3 regions of the Bradyrhizobium sp. B124 genome follow, and region 1 is predicted to be linked to each of the others. Evidence: riboswitches for the same ligand, from Rfam matches in the RefSeq annotation. Region 1 holds a riboswitch; each other region holds the start of a gene.

Region 1 (4,072 bases):
TGCAGGCAATCGAAGCCAACCTGCTGTCCGCAGCGGGGACGGCCGCCATCGGCAGCCCGTTTTCCAGCGCAGTTGCCAGCGGAGCCAGTCCCGCAGGCTCGGCCGAGAATGCTTGGGGCAAATCACCCGCAAGGCCGAGCTCGACCAGCTCTTGAAACCCCTTCACGATCCCGAACAGCAACTCGGCGTAACCTGTCGGAACGACTACGGCTGCCGGCGCTCGCCCGAGCTGATCAAACAGCTCATATGCGATCGTCTTGTACCCTTCGGGCCCGAAAGAATGACCGGTATGGTAGCGTGTCGAATTGCTGGTTGGATGAAAGCCAAGCTCGGATACAAACTTGCCGAGTATCTCGAATTTGCAGTCTGCCCTGACCGGAACTGCATATGCCCCGTAAGCATTCAACGCAGCGAAATAGCTCTTACTGAATCGCTCCGGGACGAGTATGATGCAGGAGAGACCTGCCTTGGCTGCATAAGCCGCGGTTGAGATGCCATGGTTGCCAGTCGATGCAGCAACGATGCCGCGCGCGCCACAAATTTTGGCGGCGCTCACCACACACAGGTTCAGCCTGTCCTTATGACTGAAGGTCGGATTTCTACTCTCGTCCTTAAGGTAAACGTTGGCCTGACCGGCCTGGCCCGGAATTTCGATCAGAGGCGTTCCTCCCTCGCCAAGACTTAGCTCGTCGAGAACGGGAGGCAGCAAACTACGCCAGCGAAGCATTCCTCGGCCGGGCTCCGCCGAAAGGAAGCTTCGGTCTAGGCGAAAGTATTCAAACCCGATCTCCAGCGGATACTGATAGGAGGCGTCTGCGCTCTCGACGCCCCGCACCTTGGGCGGGAATAGCGGAAACGTGCTCCGATCGGGTCCCATTGAGACCTGAGCATTAGCGAGAGATTTTTCCAGGGCCATTGCCTCAACGTCGCTCCCGTTCACTGGTCGCCCGAAACGAGCGATGTTTCTGTTGTAGACATACTAGGTATACCTTAGTGAGCAGCGAACGACAAGCTGACATGTTGCGCTGGTTGTGAGCACGCAGTGAGCGCGGGCACCGGTCTGGTGCTCGGGGGGCGCCTGGGAATGCCTCTTGCGCGAACAGCCGGAAGGCTGATTGTCTTCTCTTCAGCTCGCCACATACACGCAGTTTTGCCGGATCTATTCCAGCGCCGCGTGCCCGCTGGCATAACTCCGCCTTCCGCAAGAACGCCAACGGAGGGGTCAACGCCGATGGTGTAGTACCAGCGCACAGCGAACGGATCTTTGCAAACATATTGACATACCGGGTATACTTTAATAGTTTGAGGTCCAACGCGGGAGAGATCGCGGCCGGCTTCTGGCCGACGCGACGCCGACGGAGCAACGGCCCCGGAAACTCTCAGGCAAAAGAACCGCTAAAACTTCGACTCTGAAAAGCAGGGCAACAGTCCTGCGCCGATGGTGAAAGTCGCCGTACGGATAAACGGCTGCGATGAAGCTCTCAGGCCAATGACAGAGGGGGTGCCAGATGACCCGCGCATCGCGGGCAGGAGCACCTATGACCGATTCTCACTGTGGCCGTATTGCCGTCATCGGCGCGGGGGTCACCGGAGTAACCACAGCCTATAATTTGCTCAAGCGGGGGTGCAAGGTAACGATCTTCGACCGGCAGCCTTATGCGGCGATGGAAACGTCCTTCGCCAATGGTGGCCAGCTTTCAGCCTCGAACGCCGAGGTTTGGAATAGTTGGGCGACAGTGCTCAAGGGTATCAAGTGGATGTTCACGCCCGGCGCGCCGCTTCTGGTCAACCCAAAGCCGTCGTGGCACAAGCTCTCCTGGATGACCCAGTTCGTCGCCTCGATCCCAAAATACGAAGAGAATACTGTTACAACGGTGCGATTAGCGATCGAGTCGCGCGACCACCTGAGGCGGATGGCCCGAGACGAGGACATCGACTTCGATTGCGAGAACCGTGGCATCTTGCACCTCTATCACAGCAAGGCGGAATTCGAAGCCGCTGCACGGGTTTCGGCGTTACTCGCCAAGGGAGGGCTCGAGCGGCATGCAGTGACACCTGAAGAGATCCGTTCGATAGAGCCGGCTCTGCGGGGGACATTCTATGGCGGTTTCTACACCGCTTCCGATTTCACGGGCGACATCCACAAGTTTACAACTGGTCTGGCCCGTGCCTGTGCTCGCCTCGGCGCGACCTTGAACTTCTCCACCGATGTGCTGTCGGTCGTGTTGGACGAAGGCAAGGGCGTGCGAGTGAATTGGAGATCGACCGAAAGCCAGGACCCTGATACCCAGGTGACGCGGTTCGACAGCATCGTTGTTTGCGGCGGGGTCGGCTCTCGCCGTATCGCCGCCAATCTTGGTGATCGGGTAAATGTCTATCCCGTGAAGGGATATTCAATCACCGTGCACCTTCCCGAGGGCTCGGATCAGCGGGCTGCGCCGTGGACAAGTCTGCTGGATGACCGCGCAAAGATCGTGACCAGCCGCCTTGGCTCCGCGCGCTTCCGCGTCGCCGGCACCGCGGAGTTCAACGGCATCAACAAGGATATAAGGGCGGCGCGCATTGAGCCATTGATTGAATGGTGCCGCACGCACTTCCCTGGCATGAGCACCCGAAACGTTGTGCCTTGGGCAGGCCTGCGGCCGATGATGCCGGACATGCTCCCGCACGTCATGAGAGGCCGCGATCCGCGCGTGTTTTACAACACCGGCCATGGACATCTTGGCTGGACGCTTTCGGCCGTGACAGCTGTTGCTGTTGCTGCTCTGGTCACAGCGCGGGGCAACGCCGGTTAGGGCTGCCGGCATTGCTGACGCGGCCCCGCTGCAAGGCGCAGTCGGTCGCCAAGGAGACCCTGATGAGCCGCAATGGTCCCGAATGGTCGGGAGGCCGCTGCAATCTCAATGCCAAGCCTCGGCGCGCCAGCTCATCTCTAGTGCTGGCTCGCCAATGGGGTCGCCAGCCGAGGTTTAACGTTGACGCATCCTCGTCTCGATCCGATACGGCACCACCCCCCGCTCGGCCGTGCCGACGTCCAGAGGCCGGCCAATCGGTGGCAGAGCGCGATGGCGGCAATCGGTGCGCTCGCACGCGCGGCAGCCCGGCCCGATCGGATCGGCAGCCTCGATGTCTTCCAGGTCGAGCCCTTTCGAGTAGACGACCTGGTTGGCATACGCGATCTCACAACCCAATCCGACCGCGACCGCGCGCGGGCGGCTTAGATAAGAGCCGCCGGACAGGCTCACCGTGCGTGCGAGGCACAGGTAGGTTGTCGCATCGGCCGTGGCAGCGAGTTGAACCAGAATGCGGCCGGGTTGAGAGAATGACTGATGCACGTTCCACAATGGGCAGGGGCCACCGAAGCGGGCGAATTGAAAGCGAGTTGCGCTGCTTCGCTTCAACACATTGCCTGCGATATCGATTTTCAGGAAGTAGAACGGGATTCCCGGTGAAGTTCTGCGCTGCAATGTGCTCAGTCGATGACACACCTGCTCGAAACTGGTTCCGAAACGTCTTTGCAGCCGCTCAATGTCGTATCGCGCCTCGCGCGCGTTGCTGAGAAAGGTCTCGTACGGCATCACCAGTGCGCCAGCAAAGTAGTTGGCGAGGGCGACGCGAGCAAGTGCGGCTGCCTCTTCGTTGCTCAGGCCGGCCTGTCGAACCTGGCGATCGATCGTATCTCGCTGCTCCAGCAATCCGATTACGTGTGCGACCCAGAACAAGCGACTTTCTGATGGTGCGTCCTTGGACAGAAACAGCGTTCGTGCATTGCGATCCAGCCTCCAGATCATTCCGCTGTCGAGTGCTTCCGGTGCGTGCTCGATCCTGATCCGGTAGGCATCACGCAGATACTTGAGAAGATCGTCCCCGTGGTTCTCCGGTCGGAAATGCTTCGCAGCGGCCAGTCTTTCCGCGGCACGATCCAGCACATCGAAGTGATTCCGCTTCGACTGCACCCAGTCGCGGACTTCGTCGTAGGGAAACCGGCTCGCGGCGCCGCCTCCCTCCTGTGCAATACTCGTCTGAAGTGCACGGTGTTCCTCCTCCAAGGCGAGATACGATCGGTAGAGAT
Region 2 (4,072 bases), 3.7 Mb from region 1:
GACGGCAGTACGCCGTCGGCGATCAGGAACGCCGAGGAGCGCAGATGGTCGGCCATCACCCGATACGACGCCACGTTCTGCTCGTTCGGCCCATGGCCGAGGGCCGATGCGGCCGCATCGATCAGATGGCGGAACAGATCGGTCTCGAACACGCTCTCGACGCCCTGCAGGATGCAGGCCATGCGCTCCAGCCCCATGCCGGTGTCGATCGAGGGACGCGGCAGCGCCACGCGCTCTTCCTTCGTCACCTGCTCGTACTGCATGAACACCAGGTTCCAGAATTCGAGGAAGCGATCACCGTCCTCCTCCGGGCTGCCCGGAGGTCCGCCCCAGATGTGCTCGCCGCGATCGATGAAGATCTCGGAGCACGGACCGCACGGGCCGGTATCGCCCATCGCCCAGAAATTGTCTGAAGTCGGGATGCGGATGATGCGGTCATCCGAGAACCCTGCGATCTTCTTCCAGTAGCCGGCCGCCTCGTCGTCGGTGTGGTAGACGGTGACGAGAAGCTTGTCCTTCTTCAGCCCGAAATCCTTGGTGATCAGATTCCACGCGAGCTCGATCGCGCGCTCTTTGAAGTAGTCGCCGAACGAGAAGTTGCCGAGCATCTCGAAGAAAGTGAGATGGCGCGCGGTGTAGCCGACATTGTCGAGGTCGTTATGCTTGCCGCCGGCGCGCACGCACTTCTGCGACGTCGTGGCGCGCTGATAGCTGCGCTTCTCGACACCGGTGAAGACGTTCTTGAACTGCACCATGCCGGCATTGGTGAACATCAAGGTCGGGTCGTTGCGCGGAACCAGCGGCGACGACGCCACGATCTCGTGGCCGTTCTCCTTGAAGAAGTTCAGAAATGTCGACCTGATGTCGTTGACGCTGCTCATGTTCATCCAATCGGAAAAAGGGGCCGGCCAGCCGCAAAAAGGCGTCATTTTCCGGCCGAACGCTTTTAGACATTGCCAGCTGCGGTGTCCAGAAACTGTGCAGGCGGATCATGGGCTTGCCGCGGCAGCACAAAGCCCCATTGGATAGTTGCTGCAGCTGCGTTGACAGTCTTGGTGGCGCCGTGTTTTCTACCTACCTGTTACTAGTCACGTCGGGAGAGACCGGCCTTACCGCCGGCGCCGAAGGAGCAACCGCCCCGGAAACTCTCAGGCAAAAGGACCGCGTGACGTCTAACATCTGGAAAGAGGCGCTGGGGTTGGTTCTCCCCGATGCGTCCGCCGACGGGATAATACTCTCAGGCACAGCGACAGATGGGGCTTTCTGCAGGTTTCTCAAGGGGAAATAGGTCCCCTGCGGGAACCGCGAGGGCCCTGTGATGTCTGCGCGCGAAACCTCCCCGCTGAAACAGACCCCGCTGCACGCGCTGCATCTGGCACGTGGGGCCAAGATGGTGCCGTTCGCCGGCTACGACATGCCGGTGCAATACACGGCCGGCGTGCTGAAGGAGCATCTCCACACCCGCAAGGAAGCCGGCCTGTTCGACGTGTCCCACATGGGACAGCTCGTGCTGAAGGCCAAATCCGGCAAGGTCGGCGACGCGGCGCTCGCGCTGGAAAAACTGGTGCCGCAGGACATCGTCAGCATCGCGCCGGGACGGCAGCGCTACGCGCAATTCACCAACGACGACGGCGGCCTGCTCGACGATCTGATGGTGGCGAATTTCGGCGATCACCTGTTCCTGGTGGTCAACGCCGCCTGCAAGGCCGAGGACGAGGCGCATCTGCGGGCGCATCTCTCCGATGCCTGCGAGATCGTGTCGCTGGCCGACCGCGCGCTGATCGCGCTGCAGGGGCCGAAAGCCGAATCGGCGCTGGCGAAACTCTGTCCAGATGTCAGTTCGATGAAATTCATGGACGCAGGTCCGCGCCGCCTCAGTGACATCGACTGCTTCGTCTCGCGCTCCGGCTATACCGGCGAGGACGGTTTTGAGATTTCCGTGCCTGCAGACAAGGCGGAAGCCCTGGTCAGTGCGCTATTGGACAATCCCGACGTGCTGCCGATCGGGCTCGGCGCCCGCGACAGCCTGCGGCTCGAGGCCGGGCTTTGCCTCTATGGCCACGATATCGACACCACGACGACGCCGGTCGAAGGCGCGCTGGAATGGTCGGTGCAGAAGATTCGCCGCAGCGGCGGCGCCCGCGCCGGCGGTTTTCCGGGCGCCGACAAGATTCTCGCGCAATTCGCCGACGGCGCCGCTCGCCGCCGCGTCGGCCTGAAGCCCGACGGCCGCGCGCCGGTGCGCGAAGGCGCTGCCCTGTTCGCCGATCCGACCTCGACCGAGCCAATCGGCAAGGTGACCTCGGGCGGCTTTGGCCCAAGCCTCAATGCGCCGGTTGCGATGGGCTATCTGCCCACCACGCTCTCCGCCGTCGGCACCACGGTTTTCGCCGAAGTGCGCGGCCAGCGGCTGCCGCTCAAGGTCGCCGCCACGCCCTTCGTTCCCAATACCTACAAACGCTAAACGCCAAAGGATCTATCCCCATGACGACGCTGTACACGTCCGACCACGAATGGCTCCGCATCGAGGGCGACGTCGCCACGATCGGCATCACCGATTACGCGCAGTCACAGCTCGGCGACGTCGTGTTCGTCGAGCTGCCTAAGGTCGGCCGCAGCCTGAAGAAGGCCGAGGCCGCCGCGGTTGTCGAATCCGTCAAGGCAGCCTCCGACGTCTACGCGCCGATCACCGGCGAAGTGATCGAGGTCAACGAGGCGCTCGCGGCCGAGCCCGCGCTGGTCAATTCGGATGCCGGCGGCAAGGCCTGGTTCTTCAAGCTGAAGATTGCCGACAAGGGCGAACTCGGCGGCCTGATGGATGAGGCCGCCTACGCCGCGCACACCGCCTGAGGATCACCCCAAGGATTAGCCCATGAACGCGCCCTTCAAGCCGATCAACGAAGCCGCCACCGATTTCGTCCGCCGACACATCGGACCATCCCCGCGCGACATCAACGCGATGTTGGAGACGGTCGGCGCCGCGAGCCTGCAGGCGCTGATGAATGAGACGCTGCCGGCGTCGATCCTTCAGAAGGCGCCGCTCGATCTCGGCCGGGCGCTGAGCGAAACCGAAGCGCTCGCGCATATGAGCGAGCTCGCCGCGCAGAACCAGGTGTTCACCTCGCTGATCGGCCAGGGCTATTCCGGCACCATCCTGCCCGCGGTGATCCAGCGCAACATCCTGGAGAACCCGGCCTGGTACACCGCCTATACGCCGTATCAGCCGGAGATCAGCCAGGGCCGGCTCGAGGCCCTCTTCAATTTCCAGACCATGATCTGCGATCTCACCGGGCTCGACGTCGCCAACGCCTCGCTGCTCGACGAGGCGACCGCGGCCGCCGAAGCGATGGCGCTCGCGGAACGCCACTCGCAGGTGAAGGCAAAGGTGTTTTTCGTCGACAAGGAGGTGCATCCGCAGACGCTGGCGGTGATGCGCACGCGCGCCGCCCCATTGGGTTGGGCACTGGTGGTCGGCGATCCCCTGACCGAGCTCGACAAGGCCGACGTGCTCGGCGCGCTGCTGCAATATCCCGGCACGACAGGCGCAGTGCGCGACCTCCGGCCGGCGATCGCATCGCTGCGCGCCAAGGGCGCGCTTGCGATCGTCGCCGCGGACCTGCTGTCGCTGGCTTTGCTGACCTCGCCCGGCGAGCTCGGTGCGGACATCGCAATCGGCTCGGCGCAGCGCTTCGGCGTGCCGATGGGTTATGGCGGACCGCACGCCGCCTACATGGCGGTGCGCGACACGCTGAAGCGCTCGCTGCCCGGCCGCATCGTCGGCCTTTCGGTGGATTCGCGCGGTGCACCGGCCTATCGCCTCGCGCTGCAGACCCGCGAGCAGCATATCCGCCGCGAGAAGGCGACCTCCAACATCTGCACCGCGCAGGTGTTGCTCGCCGTGATCGCCTCGATGTATGCGGTGTATCACGGCCCCGAAGGCCTGACCCATATCGCACGCGGCGTGCATCGCCGCGCCACCGTGCTCGCCGCGGGCCTGCGCAAGCTCGGCTTTGCGCCGACCAGCGAGGCGTTCTTCGACACAGTAACCGTCGAGGTCGGAGCGAAGCAGATC
Region 3 (4,072 bases), 3.6 Mb from region 1:
AATGCATCACCGCGGTGATGGTCTTGCCCGCGGCCATCGCCTGCGGCGCAAAGGACAATTCCTGCGGCGCGAACGACAGCGCGAGCGCCGTCAACGCAGCCGCTAGCGTGCGGTGCTTCCAACGCGAGATAGGGAACATGCAATTTCTCCTGACGTGTAACTGGTCAAAGCCGGCTTATTCGTTATGCATGCGGTTCGTTATTTAGGCGAACTAACATGCTGTATGGCTTGTGAAATCGAGACTTGCATCAAGCGCAATGCGCGTCAATCGGTTTCCGGCAGGATCGAACGTATACGAACGAATGAACCGCTGGTGCAGCGCATTTGACTTTACAAACTCGTCTTCCGAGCTTTTCGTACGGCACGCGAACGCGTATCGGCGCGCACAAACAACAAGAGAGAAAAGACATGAACCCCGCCAATCTTCCTTTTGATTCCGAAGCGATGCTGCAGGGGCTGCGCAGCTGGGTGGAATGCGAGAGCCCGACATGGGATGCGGCCGCAGTCGAGCGCATGCTCGACCTCGCCGCGCGCGAGATGGCGGTGATGGGTGCGACGATCGAACGCATCGCGGGACGCCAGGGCTTCGCCGGCTGCGTCCGCGCCCGTTTTCCCCATCCGAAACAAGGCCAGCCCGGCATCCTGATTGCCGGTCATGTGGACACCGTGCACCCGGTCGGCACCATCGAAAAGCTGGCGTGGCGACGCGAAGGCAACAAGTGCTTCGGGCCCGGTATCTTCGACATGAAGGGCGGCAACTATCTGTCGATCGAGGCGATCCGGCAGTTGGCGCGCGCGTCCTTTACGACGCCGCTGCCGATAACGGTGCTGTTCACGCCCGATGAAGAGGTCGGCACGCCGTCGACGCGCGACATCATCGAGGCCGAAGCCGCGCGCAACAAATACGTGCTGGTGCCCGAGCCCGGTCGGCCGAACAACGGCGTCGTCACCGGCCGCTACGCAATCGCACGCTTCAATCTGGAAGCTGTCGGCAAGCCAAGCCATGCCGGCGCGACACTCTCCTCGGGCCGTTCCGCGATCCGCGAAATGGCCCGGCAAATCATTGCCATCGACGGCATGACCACCGAAGACTGCACCTTCTCGGTCGGCATCGTGCATGGCGGGCAATGGGTCAATTGCGTCGCAACGACCTGCACCGGCGAAGCGCTCAGCATGGCCAAGCGCCAGGCCGATCTCGACCGCGGCGTCGAGCGCATGCTGGCGCTGTCGGGCACCGCCAACGACGTGACCTTCAAGGTGACGCGCGGCGTCACCCGCCCGGTGTGGGAGCCGGATGCCGGCACCATGGCGCTCTATGAAAAGGCCAAGGGCCTTGCAGCGGCGATGGGCCTCGATCTGCCGCACGGCAGCGCCGGTGGCGGATCGGACGGCAACTTCACCGGTGCGATGGGCATCCCGACCCTCGACGGCCTCGGCGTTCGCGGCGCCGATGCACATACGCTCAACGAACATATCGAAGTCGAGAGCCTCGCCGAGCGCGGCCGCCTGATGGCGGCACTGCTGGCGACGCTGGACTGACATCGATTTGCACTGCACAACACGTTGGCACTGTCGGACCGAAATTTAGCCTTGTCCAATTTTAAGGCTTCGCCTACGGTCCGGCCGTCCAACGCGACGATGCGGGAGAGATCGAAGCCACAACATTCATGTTGTTGCTTCGGCGCCGACGGAGCAACCGCCCCGGAAACTCTCAGGCAAAAGGACTGTATCGTCAGGACGATCTGGAGAGAGACGAACATGGCCGCACATCAAGGGCCGTGACGTCCACCGAAGGGGATAGTCTGCCATCGGGCCCAGGCCCGATGCGGATCAAGCTCTCAGGTACCGTGACAGATGGGGCGCCGACGCCGGTTTCACCGGTGGTTCGGCGACTCTAACCCACGGGAGCCTGAAGACCACTATGCCTCACATCGCAATCATTGGCGCCGGCATCACCGGCGTGACGACGGCCTATGCCCTGCTCGAACGCGGTTACCGGGTGACTGTCCTCGACAGGCATCGCTACGCCGCGATGGAAACCTCATTCGCCAACGGCGGACAGCTTTCCGCCAGCAATGCGGAGGTGTGGAACAGCGCCGCGACCATCCTCAAGGGGTTGCGCTGGATGCTTCGAAGCGACGCGCCGCTCTTGATGAATCCGAAGCCGAGCTGGCACAAATATTCCTGGATCGGCGAGTTCGTCGGCCACATCGGCCGCTATCGCACCAACACCATCGAGACCACGCGGCTCGCAATCGAAGCGCGCAAGCATCTGTTCTCGATCGCCCAGCGCGAGAACATCGCCTTCGATCTCGAACGCCGCGGCATCCTGCACGTCTATCACGACAAGGCCGGATTCGAGGCGGGCCTGCGCGTCAACACGCTGCTGCAACAGGGCGGGCTCGACCGCCGGCCGGTGACGGCGGACGAAATCCGCAGCATCGAACCCGCGCTGCAGACGACCTGCTATGGCGGCTTCTTCACGCCGTCGGACGCGACCGGCGATATCCACAAGTTCACGCGCGGGCTCGCCGACGCCTGCATCCGCCGCGGTGCGAGCTTCGTCCATGAAGCCGATGTCGATGCGATCGCGCGCGGCGACGACGGCTTCCGCATCGGCTGGAACGAAGCCGCTTCGCACGATGCTGGCGTCGCGACGCGACATGAGTTGCAGGCGGACGGCATCGTCATTTGCGCTGGCGTCGCGAGCCGCCACTTCGCAGGCCTGCTCAACGACCGCGTCAACGTCTATCCGGTGAAGGGCTATTCGATCACCGTGCAGCTCGATGCGCCGCAAAGCCGGGACGCTGCGCCAACCGTCAGCCTGCTCGATGAGGCGGCGAAAATCGTCACCAGCCGGCTCGGCGCGGACCGCTTCCGCGTCGCCGGCACGGCCGAGTTCAACGGCTTCAACCGCGACATCCGCGCCGACCGCATCCAGCCGCTGGTGGACTGGGTGCGGCAGCATTTTCCCGGCATCGACACGTCGAGGGTCGTGCCGTGGGCGGGCCTGCGCCCGATGATGCCGAACATGATGCCGGCGGTGCGCGCCGGACGGTTTCCGGGCGTGTTCTACAACACCGGCCACGGTCATCTCGGCTGGACGCTGTCGGCTGCGACGGCGCAGATGGTGGCAGGCGCGATCGATGACTGGCGCGACCTCGACACGCCTTCAATGGTGCCGTCGCAGGTCGATGTGACCGAGACCGCCCGCGCAGCTTTCCCCTAATTATCCGGCCGACGAGGAAGAATATGAGCGTATTTGCGTGTGGCCAAGTCGGAATTCGCTGAGAAACACCGCATGACAACGACTAGCGTCACATTGGGGAAAAGCGCTTCAGCGCGGGAGGGGACAATGCGCATTGGGGTGGCGGACACGCACGAGACGTTGACCAAGCCGGATCAGATTGCCGCAGAGCTGTGCGCGGCCGTCGATCGAAACTTCGACGATCAGATCGCGTTCCTGTCGCGCATGGTGCAGTTCCGCAGCTTGCGCGGACAGGAAGCGCCGCAACAACGTTGGCTGGCCGAGCAATTCGCAAAGCGCCGCTACGACGTCGATACGTTCAGTCTTGCGGACGTCAACCTGATGAGTCATCCGAAGGCTGCACCGATGGACGGCATCGATCTTGCCGGATCGCAGCAGGTCGTTGCGACGCTCGACAGCACAGGCAGCGGACGCAGCCTGATCCTGCAAGGTCATATCGACGTGGTGCCGGAGGGGCCCGCCGATCTTTGGGAACAACCGCCGTTCTCGGGCGCCGTGCACGACGGCTGGATGTTCGGGCGCGGCGCGCAAGACATGAAGGCCGGTGTCTCGGCAATGATCTTCGCGCTCGATGCTTTCAGAGACGCCGGCTATGCCCCGGGCGGACGCGTCCATCTGCAAACCGTGACCGAGGAAGAGAGCACCGGCAACGGCGCGCTGTCGACCTTGATGCGCGGCTATCGCGCCGACGCCTGCCTGATTCCCGAACCGACCGGACACACGCTCACGCGCGCCCAGGTCGGCGCCGTCTGGTTTCGACTGCGCGTCCGCGGCACGCCGGTGCATGTCGCCTATTCGGAAGCC

Evidence for each region. Region 1 has a riboswitch for glycine ahead of AAFG13_RS36580 (D-amino acid dehydrogenase). Riboswitches for the same ligand answer to the same signal wherever they lie in the genome.
Region 2: it holds a riboswitch for glycine, as region 1 does, so the genes downstream of both, gcvT (glycine cleavage system aminomethyltransferase GcvT) here and AAFG13_RS36580 (D-amino acid dehydrogenase) in region 1, are expected to answer to the same signal.
Region 3: it holds a riboswitch for glycine, as region 1 does, so the genes downstream of both, AAFG13_RS10150 (D-amino acid dehydrogenase) here and AAFG13_RS36580 (D-amino acid dehydrogenase) in region 1, are expected to answer to the same signal.

Annotation. Positions count from the first base shown of each region.
Region 1 covers NZ_CP152413.1:7,720,002-7,724,073, forward strand. The annotation lists gene AAFG13_RS36575 (pyridoxal-phosphate dependent enzyme) at 1-916, opposite strand, end outside; glycine riboswitch at 1,306-1,405, shown strand; gene AAFG13_RS36580 (D-amino acid dehydrogenase) at 1,539-2,795, shown strand; gene AAFG13_RS36585 (short-chain fatty acyl-CoA regulator family protein) at 2,970-4,072, opposite strand, start outside.
Region 2 covers NZ_CP152413.1:2,263,834-2,267,905, forward strand. The annotation lists gene alaS (alanine--tRNA ligase) at 1-881, opposite strand, end outside; glycine riboswitch at 1,085-1,173, shown strand; gene gcvT (glycine cleavage system aminomethyltransferase GcvT) at 1,319-2,464, shown strand; gene gcvH (glycine cleavage system protein GcvH) at 2,485-2,850, shown strand; gene gcvP (aminomethyl-transferring glycine dehydrogenase) at 2,873-4,072, shown strand, end outside.
Region 3 covers NZ_CP152413.1:2,105,772-2,109,843, forward strand. The annotation lists gene AAFG13_RS10140 (ABC transporter substrate-binding protein) at 1-139, opposite strand, end outside; gene AAFG13_RS10145 (M20/M25/M40 family metallo-hydrolase) at 409-1,539, shown strand; glycine riboswitch at 1,632-1,737, shown strand; glycine riboswitch at 1,741-1,856, shown strand; gene AAFG13_RS10150 (D-amino acid dehydrogenase) at 1,922-3,229, shown strand; gene AAFG13_RS10155 (ArgE/DapE family deacylase) at 3,356-4,072, shown strand, end outside.